Regions from separate parts of the Citrobacter sp. LJND-P06 genome, predicted to be linked through region 3. Evidence: predicted binding sites of a transcription regulator. Region 3 holds the regulator's gene; each other region holds the start of a gene.
What was found. Region 3 encodes PurR, which represses purine synthesis genes. Its sites were predicted from a motif close to CANGCAAACGTTTGCNTG; they were not measured.
Positions count from the first base shown of each region.

Region 1: a site for PurR is predicted at 1,742-1,759, ahead of purM (phosphoribosylformylglycinamidine cyclo-ligase). Genes of this name have one in related genera too.
Region 2: a site for PurR is predicted at 930-947, ahead of glyA (serine hydroxymethyltransferase). Genes of this name have one in related genera too.
Region 4: a site for PurR is predicted at 1,895-1,912, ahead of tusA (sulfurtransferase TusA). Genes of this name have one in related genera too.

Region 1 covers NZ_CP187317.1:1,225,195-1,228,316, forward strand. The annotation lists gene purN (phosphoribosylglycinamide formyltransferase) at 5-643, opposite strand; gene purM (phosphoribosylformylglycinamidine cyclo-ligase) at 643-1,680, opposite strand; gene ACO7SM_RS05905 (6-phospho-beta-glucosidase) at 1,967-3,122, shown strand, end outside.
Region 2 covers NZ_CP187317.1:1,174,874-1,177,995, forward strand. The annotation lists gene hmpA (NO-inducible flavohemoprotein) at 1-737, opposite strand, end outside; gene glyA (serine hydroxymethyltransferase) at 1,063-2,316, shown strand; partial or broken gene ACO7SM_RS05705 (aldose 1-epimerase) at 2,427-2,706, shown strand; gene ACO7SM_RS05710 (3-phenylpropionate MFS transporter) at 2,796-3,122, shown strand, end outside.
Region 3 covers NZ_CP187317.1:2,494,069-2,497,190, forward strand. The annotation lists gene ACO7SM_RS11940 (MFS transporter) at 1-944, opposite strand, end outside; gene cydH (cytochrome bd-I accessory subunit CydH) at 1,110-1,199, opposite strand; gene purR (HTH-type transcriptional repressor PurR) at 1,496-2,521, shown strand; gene punR (DNA-binding transcriptional activator PunR) at 2,518-3,122, opposite strand, start outside.
Region 4 covers NZ_CP187317.1:242,828-245,949, forward strand. The annotation lists gene ACO7SM_RS01085 (MFS transporter) at 1-505, shown strand, start outside; gene ACO7SM_RS01090 (DcrB family lipoprotein) at 509-1,066, opposite strand; gene ACO7SM_RS01095 (7-cyano-7-deazaguanine/7-aminomethyl-7-deazaguanine transporter) at 1,139-1,804, opposite strand; gene tusA (sulfurtransferase TusA) at 1,973-2,218, shown strand; gene zntA (Zn(II)/Cd(II)/Pb(II) translocating P-type ATPase ZntA) at 2,808-3,122, opposite strand, start outside.

The DNA of each region.
Region 1 (3,122 bases), 1.3 Mb from region 3:
GACGTTACTCGTCTGATGCGTATCCCTGAGGAGAGAGTTTGATGCCGTCAAGCCATGCTGCGTTTTCGCGCATTTCAAGACGTCCATCAACAAACCAGCTAACCACTAACGGGTAAATAGCGTGCTCCTGCACCTGAACGCGTGCGGTGATGTCATCCTCGCTATCGCCCTCAAAAACCGGGATTTTAGCCTGGAGAATCACCGGGCCGCCATCCAGTTCATCAGTAACAAAATGCACAGACGTGCCGTGCTCTTCATCGCCGTTTTCCAGCGCCTGACGATGCGTATGCAGGCCTGGGTACTTCGGCAACAGGGAAGGGTGAATATTGAGCAAACGCCCTTCGTAGTGCGCGACAAACGCCGGACTGAGAATTCGCATATAGCCTGCCAGTACCACCACATCGGGGGCATAAGCATCAATTTCCCGCATCAGTTCGCGATCGAACGCTTCACGATTGGCAAATTGACTGGCGGTCAGCGCATGCGCTGGAATACCTGCTTCCCGGGCACGTTCAAGGCCGAACGCGTCGGCCTTATTGCTGAATACTGCCCTGAGGGTGCCTTTAATTTTCTGCTCTTTGCAGGCGTCGATAATTGCCTGCAAATTGCTTCCGTTACCGGAAATAAGCACCACAATATTCATCATTCAATAACCACACGCTGTTCGGAATCAGAGGCTTTGATGATACCGATTTTCCACGCATTTTCACCTTTGGCCTTCAGCAGCGTGAGTGCGTTATCGACTTCCGCTTCCGGCAGGGCAATCACCATCCCGACGCCGCAGTTGAAAGTGCGATACATTTCATGCTGACTGACATTACCTGCGGTTTTCAGCCAGTCAAAGACGGCCGGCCACTGCCAGGAGGATTCATCAATCACTGCCTGTGTGTTGTCGGGCAGAACGCGCGGGATGTTCTCCCAGAAACCGCCGCCTGTCAGGTGAGCGATAGCGTGTACATCAACCTGTTCAATCAGTTCCAGAATTGACTTCACATAGATACGCGTTGGCGCCAGCAGATGGTCGGCTAACGGTTTGCCTTCGAGTTCTGTCGTTTCAGGGTCGCAACCGCTGACCTCGATAATTTTACGCACCAGAGAGTAACCGTTGGAGTGCGGGCCACTGGAACCCAGCGCGATCAGCACATCGCCGTCAGCCACTTTCGAGCCGTCAATAATTTCTGATTTTTCGACCACGCCCACACAGAACCCGGCCACGTCGTAATCTTCGCCGTGATACATGCCCGGCATTTCAGCGGTTTCTCCGCCAACCAACGCGCAGCCAGACTGCAGACAACCCTCGGCAATACCGCTTATCACACTGGAGGCCGTGTCGACATCCAGTTTGCCGGTGGCATAGTAATCCAGGAAAAACAGCGGCTCTGCGCCCTGAACCACCAGATCGTTAACGCACATCGCCACGAGATCGATACCAATGGTGTCGTGACGTTTTAAATCCATTGCCAGACGCAGTTTTGTCCCTACGCCATCAGTGCCGGAAACCAGTACAGGCTCACGATATTTTTGCGGCAATGCGCACAGCGCGCCGAAGCCACCCAGACCGCCCATCACTTCGGGACGACGGGTTTTCTTCACTACGCCTTTGATTCGATCAACCAGAGCATTACCCGCGTCGATATCAACACCGGCATCTTTATAGCTAAGAGAGGTTTTATCGGTCACTGCTTGGGTCCCCACGCGTTTACTTGCGGTGAAAATTAAATTCGGCGCAATTCTAACAGGGAAAGCAAACGTTTGCGAGCCTGCTTTGCATCGGCATAGAACTGCTGATTTTTTCAACATTTCACTCTCGAAATTCTGGTTATTTGAACTGCACCACGAAAATGAACCCGGTTTCATTTTCGTGCTTGAAACCTGCCTGATAAATGCACAGTATCGTAATGAAACCGGTTTCTGTAAGTGTGGCCTGAGACTGTGGCCAGCAAATTGCGACGAATGAGGGAAGCGTATGTCTGGATTTAAAGCGAATTTCATGTGGGGAGGCGCAGTGGCGGCTCACCAGTTAGAAGGCGGCTGGCAGGAAGGGGGAAAAGGCGTCAGCGTGGCGGATGTTATGACCGCCGGTGCGCACGGTATTCCCAGAGAGATAACCCCCGGCGTCATTCCCGGTAAGAATTACCCCAATCACGAAGCCATCGATTTCTATCACCGCTATAAAGACGACATTTCGCTCTTTGCCGAAATGGGATTTACATGTTTCCGTACCTCCATCGCGTGGACGCGTATTTTTCCAAAAGGCGACGAGCTGGAGCCGAATGAAGCCGGTCTGCAATTTTATGACTCTCTGTTTGATGAATGTCTGAAACACGGCATTGAACCTGTTATTACGCTGTCGCATTTCGAGATGCCGTATCACCTGGTGACGGAATATGGCGGCTGGCGCAACCGTAAGCTCATCGACTTCTTCGTTCGCTTTGCACAGGTGGTTTTTAAACGCTACCAGCACAAAGTGAAGTACTGGATGACGTTCAATGAAATCAACAACCAGGCCAACTTCCACGAAGACTTTGCGCCCTTCACCAACTCGGGTCTGAAATACCTGCCGGGTGAAGACCGCGAGCCCGTGATGTTCCAGGCGGCGCATTACGAACTGGTGGCCAGTGCGCTGGCGGTGAAAGCGGGGCGTGAAATTAACCCGTCACTGCAAATCGGCTGCATGATCGCCATGTGCCCAATCTATCCGCTGACCTGTGCGCCGAACGACATGATGATGGCGATGAACGCCATGCATCGCCGCTACTGGTTCACCGATGTGCACGTGCGTGGGAAATATCCGCAGCATCTGCTGAACTACTTTGCGCGCCGGGGTTTTACGCTGGATATCACTGAAGACGATAAACAGGCGCTGACGCAGGGCTGCGTCGACTATATTGGTTTCAGCTATTATATGTCGTTCACGACCAAAGCGACGGCGGATAACCCACAACTGGACTACGACGAAAGCACCAGCCTGGTCTCTAATCCGTATGTGCAGAAGTCCGACTGGGGGTGGCAGATTGACCCGGTGGGGCTGCGTTATTCGCTCAACTGGTTCTGGGATCACTATCAGCTACCGCTGTTCATCGTCGAAAACGGCTTTGGCGCGATTGATGTCCAGCAGGCCG
Region 2 (3,122 bases), 1.3 Mb from region 3:
GCTAAATGCACCACGTCGCCCACGTTTGCATGGTTGTGCAGCCAGGTTGAAACCTGACCGCCATCTTCGCGCTTAACGGCGATACGATAGCCTTTGCCATCCGGCTTGCGGGTCAGTGAATACTGACGAATCTCCTGATGCGGGAAACCTTCCGGCTTCAGCCAGACTCCCAGATATTGCCCAGGTTGGTACTCTGCGACGGCGCCACCATCGACAGGCTCGAACTCAAAACTGGTAATCAGCGCGCTACGCGGGGTTTTATTCACGATACGGAACGGACGCGTCCCTTCCCAGCCGCCGGTTTTGCCTGCGTTCTCGCTGTAGATTTGCGCTTCGCGATTGATAAAGACGTTAGCCAGGACACCGTAGGCTTTTCCCCACGCGTCCAGCACTTCCTGACCTGGGCTAAACATCTCATCCAGCGTGGCCAGCAGATGCGCGCCCACAATGTTGTATTGCTCTGGTTTGATCTGGAAACTGGTGTGCTTCTGCGCAATTTTCTCGACCGCAGGCAGCAGGGCCGGCAGGTTTTCAATATTGCTGGCATAAGCGGCAATCGCATTAAACAACGCTTCGCGTTGATCGCCATTGCGTTGATTACTCATGTTAAAAATTTCTTTGAGTTCAGGATTATGCGTAAACATGCGATCGTAGAAATGGGCGGTCAGTTTAGGACCCGTTTCAACCAGCAGGGGAATGGTGGCTTTTACAGTGGCGATAGTTTGGGCGTCAAGCATGCGGGCTTCCTTTTAATTAAATCTTTAATGATGCATATCAAATGCATCTTATAAAAATACCCCTGCATTGTAAATGGTTCTTTGTGATTTTGCGCTTGTAACGTTACAAAATGAAAAGTATGCATCACAAACCTGAAAAGAATTCCGCTAAAATCCATAAGACCTTAATTCGGCAAAGCCTTGTACCGCCTGAAGGTAATCGTTTGCGTAAAATCCTTTGTCAAGACCTGTTATCAATGAATGATTCAGTTATACTGTTGGTCGTTGTCCAACGGGACTGCCTTTTAAGGCCAAATTTTATCGTTAGCTGAGTCAGGAGATGCGGATGTTAAAGCGTGAAATGAACATTGCCGATTATGATGCCGAACTGTGGCAGGCTATGGAGCAGGAAAAAGTACGTCAGGAAGAGCATATCGAACTGATCGCCTCCGAAAACTACACCAGTCCGCGCGTCATGCAAGCGCAGGGTTCTCAGCTGACCAACAAATATGCTGAAGGATATCCGGGCAAACGCTACTACGGCGGTTGCGAATATGTGGATGTCGTCGAGCAACTGGCGATCGACCGCGCGAAAGAACTGTTTGGCGCTGATTACGCTAACGTCCAGCCGCACTCTGGCTCTCAGGCAAACTTCGCGGTCTACACCGCGCTGCTGCAGCCGGGCGATACCGTGCTGGGGATGAACCTGGCGCAGGGCGGTCACCTGACTCACGGTTCTCCGGTTAACTTCTCCGGTAAGCTGTATAACATCGTGCCTTACGGCATTGATGAGTCCGGTAAAATTGACTACGCCGACATGGCGAAGCAGGCTCAGGCCCACAAACCAAAAATGATTATCGGCGGTTTCTCTGCCTATTCCGGTATCGTTGACTGGGCAAAAATGCGTGAAATCGCAGACAGCGTTGGCGCGTACCTGTTCGTCGACATGGCGCACGTTGCGGGTCTGATTGCCGCTGGCGTTTATCCGAACCCGGTTCCGCACGCTCACGTTGTCACCACCACCACCCACAAAACGCTGGCTGGCCCGCGCGGTGGTCTGATCCTGGCAAAAGACGGCAGCGAAGAGCTGTACAAAAAACTGAACTCCGCAGTGTTCCCAAGCGCTCAGGGCGGCCCGCTGATGCACGTTATCGCAGCGAAAGCCGTGGCGCTGAAAGAGGCGATGGAGCCTGAGTTCAAAACCTACCAGCAGCAAGTCGCGAAAAACGCCAAAGCGATGGTGGAAGTGTTCCTGAACCGTGGCTACAAAGTGGTGTCTGGCGGTACTGAGAACCACCTGTTCCTGCTGGATCTGGTCGACAAAAACCTGACCGGTAAAGAAGCAGACGCAGCCCTGGGCCGCGCCAACATCACCGTCAACAAAAACAGCGTACCAAACGATCCGAAGAGCCCGTTCGTGACTTCCGGCATCCGTATCGGTTCTCCGGCTGTGACACGTCGCGGCTTTAAAGAAGCAGAAGTGAAAGAGCTGGCTGGCTGGATGTGTGACGTGCTGGACAACATCAACGACGAAGCGGTTATCGAACGTATTAAAGGTAAAGTGCTGGATATCTGCGCACGTTTCCCTGTTTACGCGTAATTCTGCTTTCAGAAAAAACAAAGGCCGCGAAAGCGGCCTTTTTTGCATTTAATGATCATCCCTGAATAGCGTTGACACGTTCCTGACGCAGCGCCCAATGCTTTACGGCTGCGAATTTCGCCCATGCACAATACGGCGACGATGCCTGGCTAAATGTGGGATATTCCGGCTGGGGCGGGAAGGCGGTGATACGGCGTGACGTGATGCACGTCACGCTTTTGGCGCAAACTCCGTGGCTGATGCTGTTCAGAATGTCGGGTGGCGGGTTCCGTTGTCTTGAACCGCAGTCGCATCCGGTCAACGCCCATAATCTGGCGGGGCAACCGGGATTGCGGGTCTTAGCTCGGGGGGGAACGCAGTCATTTCGCCATGCAAATCATCGTCGATTAGCGTAAAAGCACATGTTATATCACTGTTAATACTCACTTGCGCCAGCCGGCGTTTATCGCCAGACTATCGCCTCCTAACGGGAGGGAATCATGGTTTTGCACTCCACGCGCTGGCTGGCGCTCGCTTATTTCACCTACTTCTTTAGCTACGGTATTTTTTTACCTTTCTGGAGCGTCTGGCTCAAAGGTCTGGGATTAACGCCTGAAACTATTGGTCTTCTGCTGGGCGCAGGGCTGGTGGCGCGTTTCCTTGGCAGTCTGGTGATTGCCCCTCGCGTGAGCGATCCTTCTCGTCTGATTTCAGCGTTGCGTGTATTGGGCTTGCTGACGCTGGTCTTTGCCCTGGCGTTTTGGGCAGGCACACACGTTGCGTGGCTGATGGTGGTGATGGTCGGTTTTAACCTCTTCTTCTCACCG
Region 3 (3,122 bases):
ACGCGCATCTGCAAAGGCGGTACGACGGCAAATGTTGCCGCGCCCCACACGACCATACTGAACGCAGCGCCCAGGTCATTGCGCGCCAGGAAAGGAATCGCCAGCATGATAACCATCAGCAGCAGTAAGAAACCTTTCAGCGTACCGTTGACGGAACGATCGGCCAGTTTGCCGCCTAAATAGTTGCCGATCGAAAATCCGACGCCGATCAGAACTAACATGGCGGTGACAAATGCCGGCGTAGCATGGGCGATGTTTTGCAGAACGGGGGAAATATAGGTGTAGAGGGTAAACATTGCCCCCGCCCCCAGCACAGTGGTGAGCAGCGCAGAAAGCACCTGCGGACGTAATAAGACCGCCAGTTCTTTACGCACATCGGGGCGTTCCCCTGCTCCCCCTTTCGGCAGAGAGAAGAATAAACTGAGCATCGCAATCACCCCCAGCCCGGCCGTTGCTAAAAAGGACATCCGCCAGCCAATGGTTTCCCCAAGCCATGTAGCGGCAGGTACGCCGCCGATGTTTGCAATGGTCAGCCCCATAAACATCGTCGCCACGGCGCTGGCCTGTTTATGTTTCGGCACCACGCTGGCCGCCACGACCGAACCCAATCCGAAAAACGCGCCATGATTTAGGCTGGTCAAAATGCGCGATAGCATCAAGGTGGTGTAATCCGGCGCAATGGCCGACAGGACGTTGCCCAGCGTAAAAATGGCCATCAGAAAAATCAACGCATTACGACGAGCCCGGTGTGAAAGCAGCAGGGTCATCAACGGCGCGCCCACCATCACGCCCACCGCATAAGCGCTAATGAGCATCCCGGCGGCGGGAATAGAGACATTCACGCCATGCGCAATGACGGGCAACAGCCCCATTGGAGAGAATTCCGTGGTTCCAATACCAAATGCGCCAATCGCAAGCGCCAGTAAGGGGTAATTGATTTTCATACGTCGACTCCGCTGACCGTGCCGCGAAGCGACACCCGATAAGAGCCAAAAGCATGACATCAATCACAAAAATAATAAAGTTAACAGAATGGCAAAAGACTTTTGCTGATTGAGTAACAATGAAGGGGTAACGAAATGAGGGAGAGCACGCTCCCTCACGGTAAATCAGTGCAGTGCGGCGGTCAGACCACCCGCGACGATCAAGCCCAGAACAATAATAGTGGTTACTAATGAAAACTTCAGATCGGTGCTCATCAAATTTGCTCCTTTTTATTCCCACACAAAAAGTGATATTGCGCATTTTTACACACTTGGATGTAAAAATCTCCCAGGATTTATATTGATAACCACTTTTAACTCTTCCCCTTTTCGTCAAGATCAGACAAAATTCCACGCTTACTTGATTAGTGTACCGGCCATTGACCCCCTCCTGACGTTTCGTGTCGTTTTCCCGGCGTGCCGCAACCCTGATGTTGCGATAAGGGTGTGTAGAGGCAAACGTTTACCTACAGTATTTTCAGGAGTTTGGATATGGTCTGGAGTGAAATGTAATGGCAACAATTAAAGATGTAGCGAAGCGAGCAAACGTTTCCACTACAACCGTATCACATGTAATTAACAAGACGCGTTTTGTCGCAGAAGAGACGCGCAATGCTGTCTGGGCTGCTATCAAAGAATTGCACTACTCCCCGAGTGCCGTCGCCCGCAGCCTGAAGGTGAATCACACCAAATCTATCGGCCTGCTGGCAACTAGCAGTGAAGCCGCTTATTTCGCTGAGATTATTGAAGCCGTTGAGAAAAACTGCTTCCAGAAAGGCTACACCCTGATTCTTGGCAATGCCTGGAATAATCTCGAAAAACAACGGGCCTACCTTTCCATGATGGCGCAAAAGCGTGTGGATGGTCTGCTGGTCATGTGTTCGGAATACCCGGAGTCCCTGCTCTCCATGCTTGAAGAGTATCGCCATATTCCTATGGTGGTTATGGATTGGGGCGAAGCGAAAGCTGACTTTACCGATACGGTCATTGATAACGCGTTCGAAGGCGGTTATATGGCCGGTCGTTATCTGGTCGAGCGCGGTCATCGTGAGATTGGCGTCATTCCTGGCCCAATGGAACGTAACACGGGTGCTGGCCGCCTGGCGGGCTTTATGAAGGCGATGGACGAAGCGCTGATAAAAGTGCCGGAAAACTGGATAGTTCAGGGCGATTTTGAACCCGAGTCTGGTTATCGTGCAATGCAGCAGATCCTCTCTCAGACCCATCGCCCCACAGCGGTATTCTGCGGTGGTGACATCATGGCAATGGGGGCGCTGTGCGCTGCCGACGAAATGGGTTTGCGCGTACCGCAAGATATTTCGGTGATCGGTTATGACAATGTGCGCAACGCGCGCTATTTCACCCCCGCACTGACCACGATTCACCAGCCGAAAGACTCACTGGGCGAAACGGCCTTTAATATGTTGTTAGACCGAATCGTCAACAAGCGTGAAGAGTCGCAGTCTATTGAAGTCCACCCGCGACTGATCGAACGTCGTTCGGTTGCTGATGGTCCGTTCCGCGACTATCGTCGTTAAGCCTCCCCTGCGGGAACCTCTTCAGGTTCTCGCAGCCACTCTTTATTCAGCGTTTCACTGTCACCTAAATACTCCAGCAGCCAGGCTAATGCGGGCGAGGTGTCATTTTGCTGCCAGGTCAGGCAACATGCCGCATCCGGGAATGGATTCTCCAGGGTTAATGCGACCCATTTGCCGCTGTCGATCCACGGTTTTGCAAAATGCGTAGGCACCATACCGACACATAACCCGGCGGAAAGGCAGGTCGCTGACGACTCCCAATCCGGTACGATCACCCGTTTTTGGTTATCCAGCAGCCAGGTAATACGTTTAGGCAGTGTCCGTGAGGTGTCTTCACGAACCAGCGACGGCCAGTTGCGCAACGTATCATCACTCAAAGGGCCGGGCATCGTCGCCAGAGGATGATGACGTGCCACCACACAGCTCCAGCTCAACATTCCCATATCGCGAAAGGTATAGCGCCCACCGACGGGGATAGCCTGCGTCGCCCCAATCGCCAGTTCCACGCGTCCGTCGGACAGCGCATCCCAGACGCCGTTGAACACTTCCTGAGAAACAATCAGCTCAACATCATCAAAATGACGGTAGAAATCGACAATCA
Region 4 (3,122 bases), 2.3 Mb from region 3:
CACCTTTATCACCCTGTTTTATGACGCCAAAGGCTGGGACGGCGCGGCGTTCGCCCTCACGCTGTTTAGCTGTGCGTTTGTCGGCACGCGTCTGTTGTTTCCCAATGGCATCAATCGGATCGGCGGTTTAAATGTGGCGATGATCTGCTTTGCGGTGGAGGTTGTCGGGTTGCTGCTGGTGGGGATGGCAGTACTGCCGTGGATGGCGAAAATCGGCGTATTGCTGGCAGGGGCCGGATTCTCGCTGGTCTTCCCGGCGCTGGGCGTGGTGGCGGTGAAAGCGGTGCCGCAGCAAAACCAGGGCGCAGCGCTGGCAACCTATACGGTGTTTATGGATTTGTCGTTGGGCGTTACCGGGCCACTGGCCGGGCTGGTGATGACATGGGCGGGTGTGCCGGTTATCTATCTGGCGGCGGCGGGACTGGTGGCGGTTGCGTTTTTGTTGACCTGGCGGTTAAAAAAACGGCCCCCGGCAACAATGCAGGAGGCCGTATCATCGTCTTAACCGTTACTGAATGACCAGCGTGTTAATGATGTTTTCAGCGGCAGTTTGCGCTTTTTGCTGATCGTCCGCAGGCAGCGTGATTTGCATGGTCAGCAGTTGGTCGCCCACTTTACCCAGCACCACGGAAGAGTAAGCGGTCTGGCCTTTCGCCGAAATAATGCTGTCTAACTGCTGGAACGTATGGCCTTTCAGCTCGATAGATTTGTTGGTCACGACCTGCAATTGCGGGTCGCGGCTACGCTGTTGCTCTTCCAGACGTTTCGCCAGCACGGCCAGCTCTTCTTTGGTGTCGTCGCCCACAATCACAATGACGGCTTTCTGGCCGGTGGCGTCAGAATAGACGTGCATATTGTTGGCCTGAGTCCCCAGCTTGCCGCTCTGATCGGTCATCTCTGCCGGCAGTGAGAAACTGAGTTTGCCATCCATCAGGCTGACAGGTTGTCCGGTTGCGTTACTTTCCGCTGTGGCACCCTCTGCCGGAGCTTTCGTATCGCTGTTATCACAGGCCGCAAGCCCCATAACCAGCAGGCCAATACCGACATATTTAACCAGATTGCGCATTGACTTCTTCCTTTCGATAAACGGCCATAACGGCTCATTCGCCCATCTTATCACAACTCGGAAAATGAACCTTTAACTCGTCTGTAATGCCGAGATTTCAGATTTATCTGCCAGCCTTTTCAGCAACATATTCAGCAATACGCCATACATCGGCAGGAAGAAGACGAGGCTGATCAGCACTTTGAATGCGTAGTCGACGAGCGCTATCTCCATCCAGTGCTCGGCCATAAACGCGTCCGGGCTACGCCAGAAAGCGATAAAGAAGAAGGCGAGCGTATCACTGACATTACCAAACAGCGTCGATGCTGTCGGCGCCAGCCACCAGCGACGATTCTGGCGCAGGCGATTAAAGACGTGCACATCCAGAATCTGCCCCAGCGCGTAAGCCATAAAACTGGCGGCGGCAATACGGGCGACAAACAGGTTGAAGTGCAACAGCGCGCCAAATCCCTGCCAGGAACCCATATAGAACAGCGACGAGATGACATAGGAGATCAGTAGCGCCGGGATCATCACGGCAAAGATGATTCTCCGTGCCAGCGGCGCGCCAAAAATACGCACGGTCAGATCGGTGGCGAGAAAAATAAAGGGAAAGCTAAACGCGCCCCACGTGGTGTGGAAACCAAAAATGGAAACCGGGAGCTGCACCAGATAGTTACTGGAGGTGATCACCAGCAAATGGAAAAGCGATAGCCAGAACAACGCGTTTACGCGCTGCGTTTGAGAGAACTGCGTCATATTGTGACCTTTTTAGCGATGGGGTGAGGGAACCCAATAAAAAACCGCCGAATGATACTGCGTTCTGCGCGCTTTGCAATGGTTGTTTTTCACGCAATCGTTAACCTGATTGGCTTACTTGCAAACTGGCGGTAAACTACCGCCGTTTTTTGCGTAAATGAGACGATGATGACTTTCCTGCTTTCTACTCCCGACCATACGCTTGATGCTCAGGGACTGCGCTGCCCGGAACCCGTCATGATGGTACGTAAAACGGTACGCACCATGCAGACAGGCGAAACGCTGTTGATTGTCGCTGACGATCCGGCGACGACCCGCGACATCCCCGGTTTTTGTACCTTTATGGAACATGAGCTGTTAGCGAAAGAGACGGAATCGCTGCCGTACCGCTATTTGATCCGTAAAGGACGGTAAGCGGTGCCGGATGGCGCTTACGCTTATCCGGCCTGCAAAGAATAATACTCCACGTGCAGCCCGTAAGCCGGATGGCGCTTACGCTTATCCGGCCTACAAAGAATAATACTCCACGTGCAGCCCGTAAGCCGGATGGCGCTTACGCTTATCCGGCCTGCAAAGAATAATACTTCACGTGCAGCCCGTAGGCCGGATGGCGCTTACGCTTATCCGGCCTACAAAGAATAATACTCCACGAGCAGCCCGTAAGCCGGATGGCGCTTACGCTTATCCGGCCTACAAAGAATAATACTCCACGCGCAGCCCGTAGGCCGGATGGCGCTTACGCTTATCCGGCCTACAAAGAATAATGCTCCACGAGCAGCCCGTAAGCCGGATGGCGCTTACGCTTATCCGGCCTGCAAAGAATAATACTCCACGTGCAGCCCGTAAGCCGGATGGCGCTTACGCTTATCCGGCCTACAAAGAATAATACTCCACGTGCAGCCCGTAAGCCGGATGGCGCTTACGCTTATCCGGCCTGCAAAGAATAATACTTCACGTGCAGCCCGTAGGCCGGATAAGGCAACGCCGCCATCCGGCAATAGTATCAGCGGCGCAACAGCCGCAGCGCGTTCGCCGTCACCAGCACCGTCGCCCCCGTATCCGCCAGCACCGCCAGCCAAAGACCGGTTATCCCCAGCAGCGTCGTGACAAGGAAAATCCCTTTTAATCCCAGCGCAATGCCGATGTTCTGTCGAATATTGGCGTGGGTCGCACGCGCCAGTTGAATCATCTGAACCAGCCCGCGCAGGCGGTTATGGGTCAGAGCGGCATCGGCGGTTTCCAGCGCGACATCTGTACCGCTGCCCATCGCGATGCCAATCGCGGCCGCTTTCATGGCGGGCGCATCGTTAATACCGTC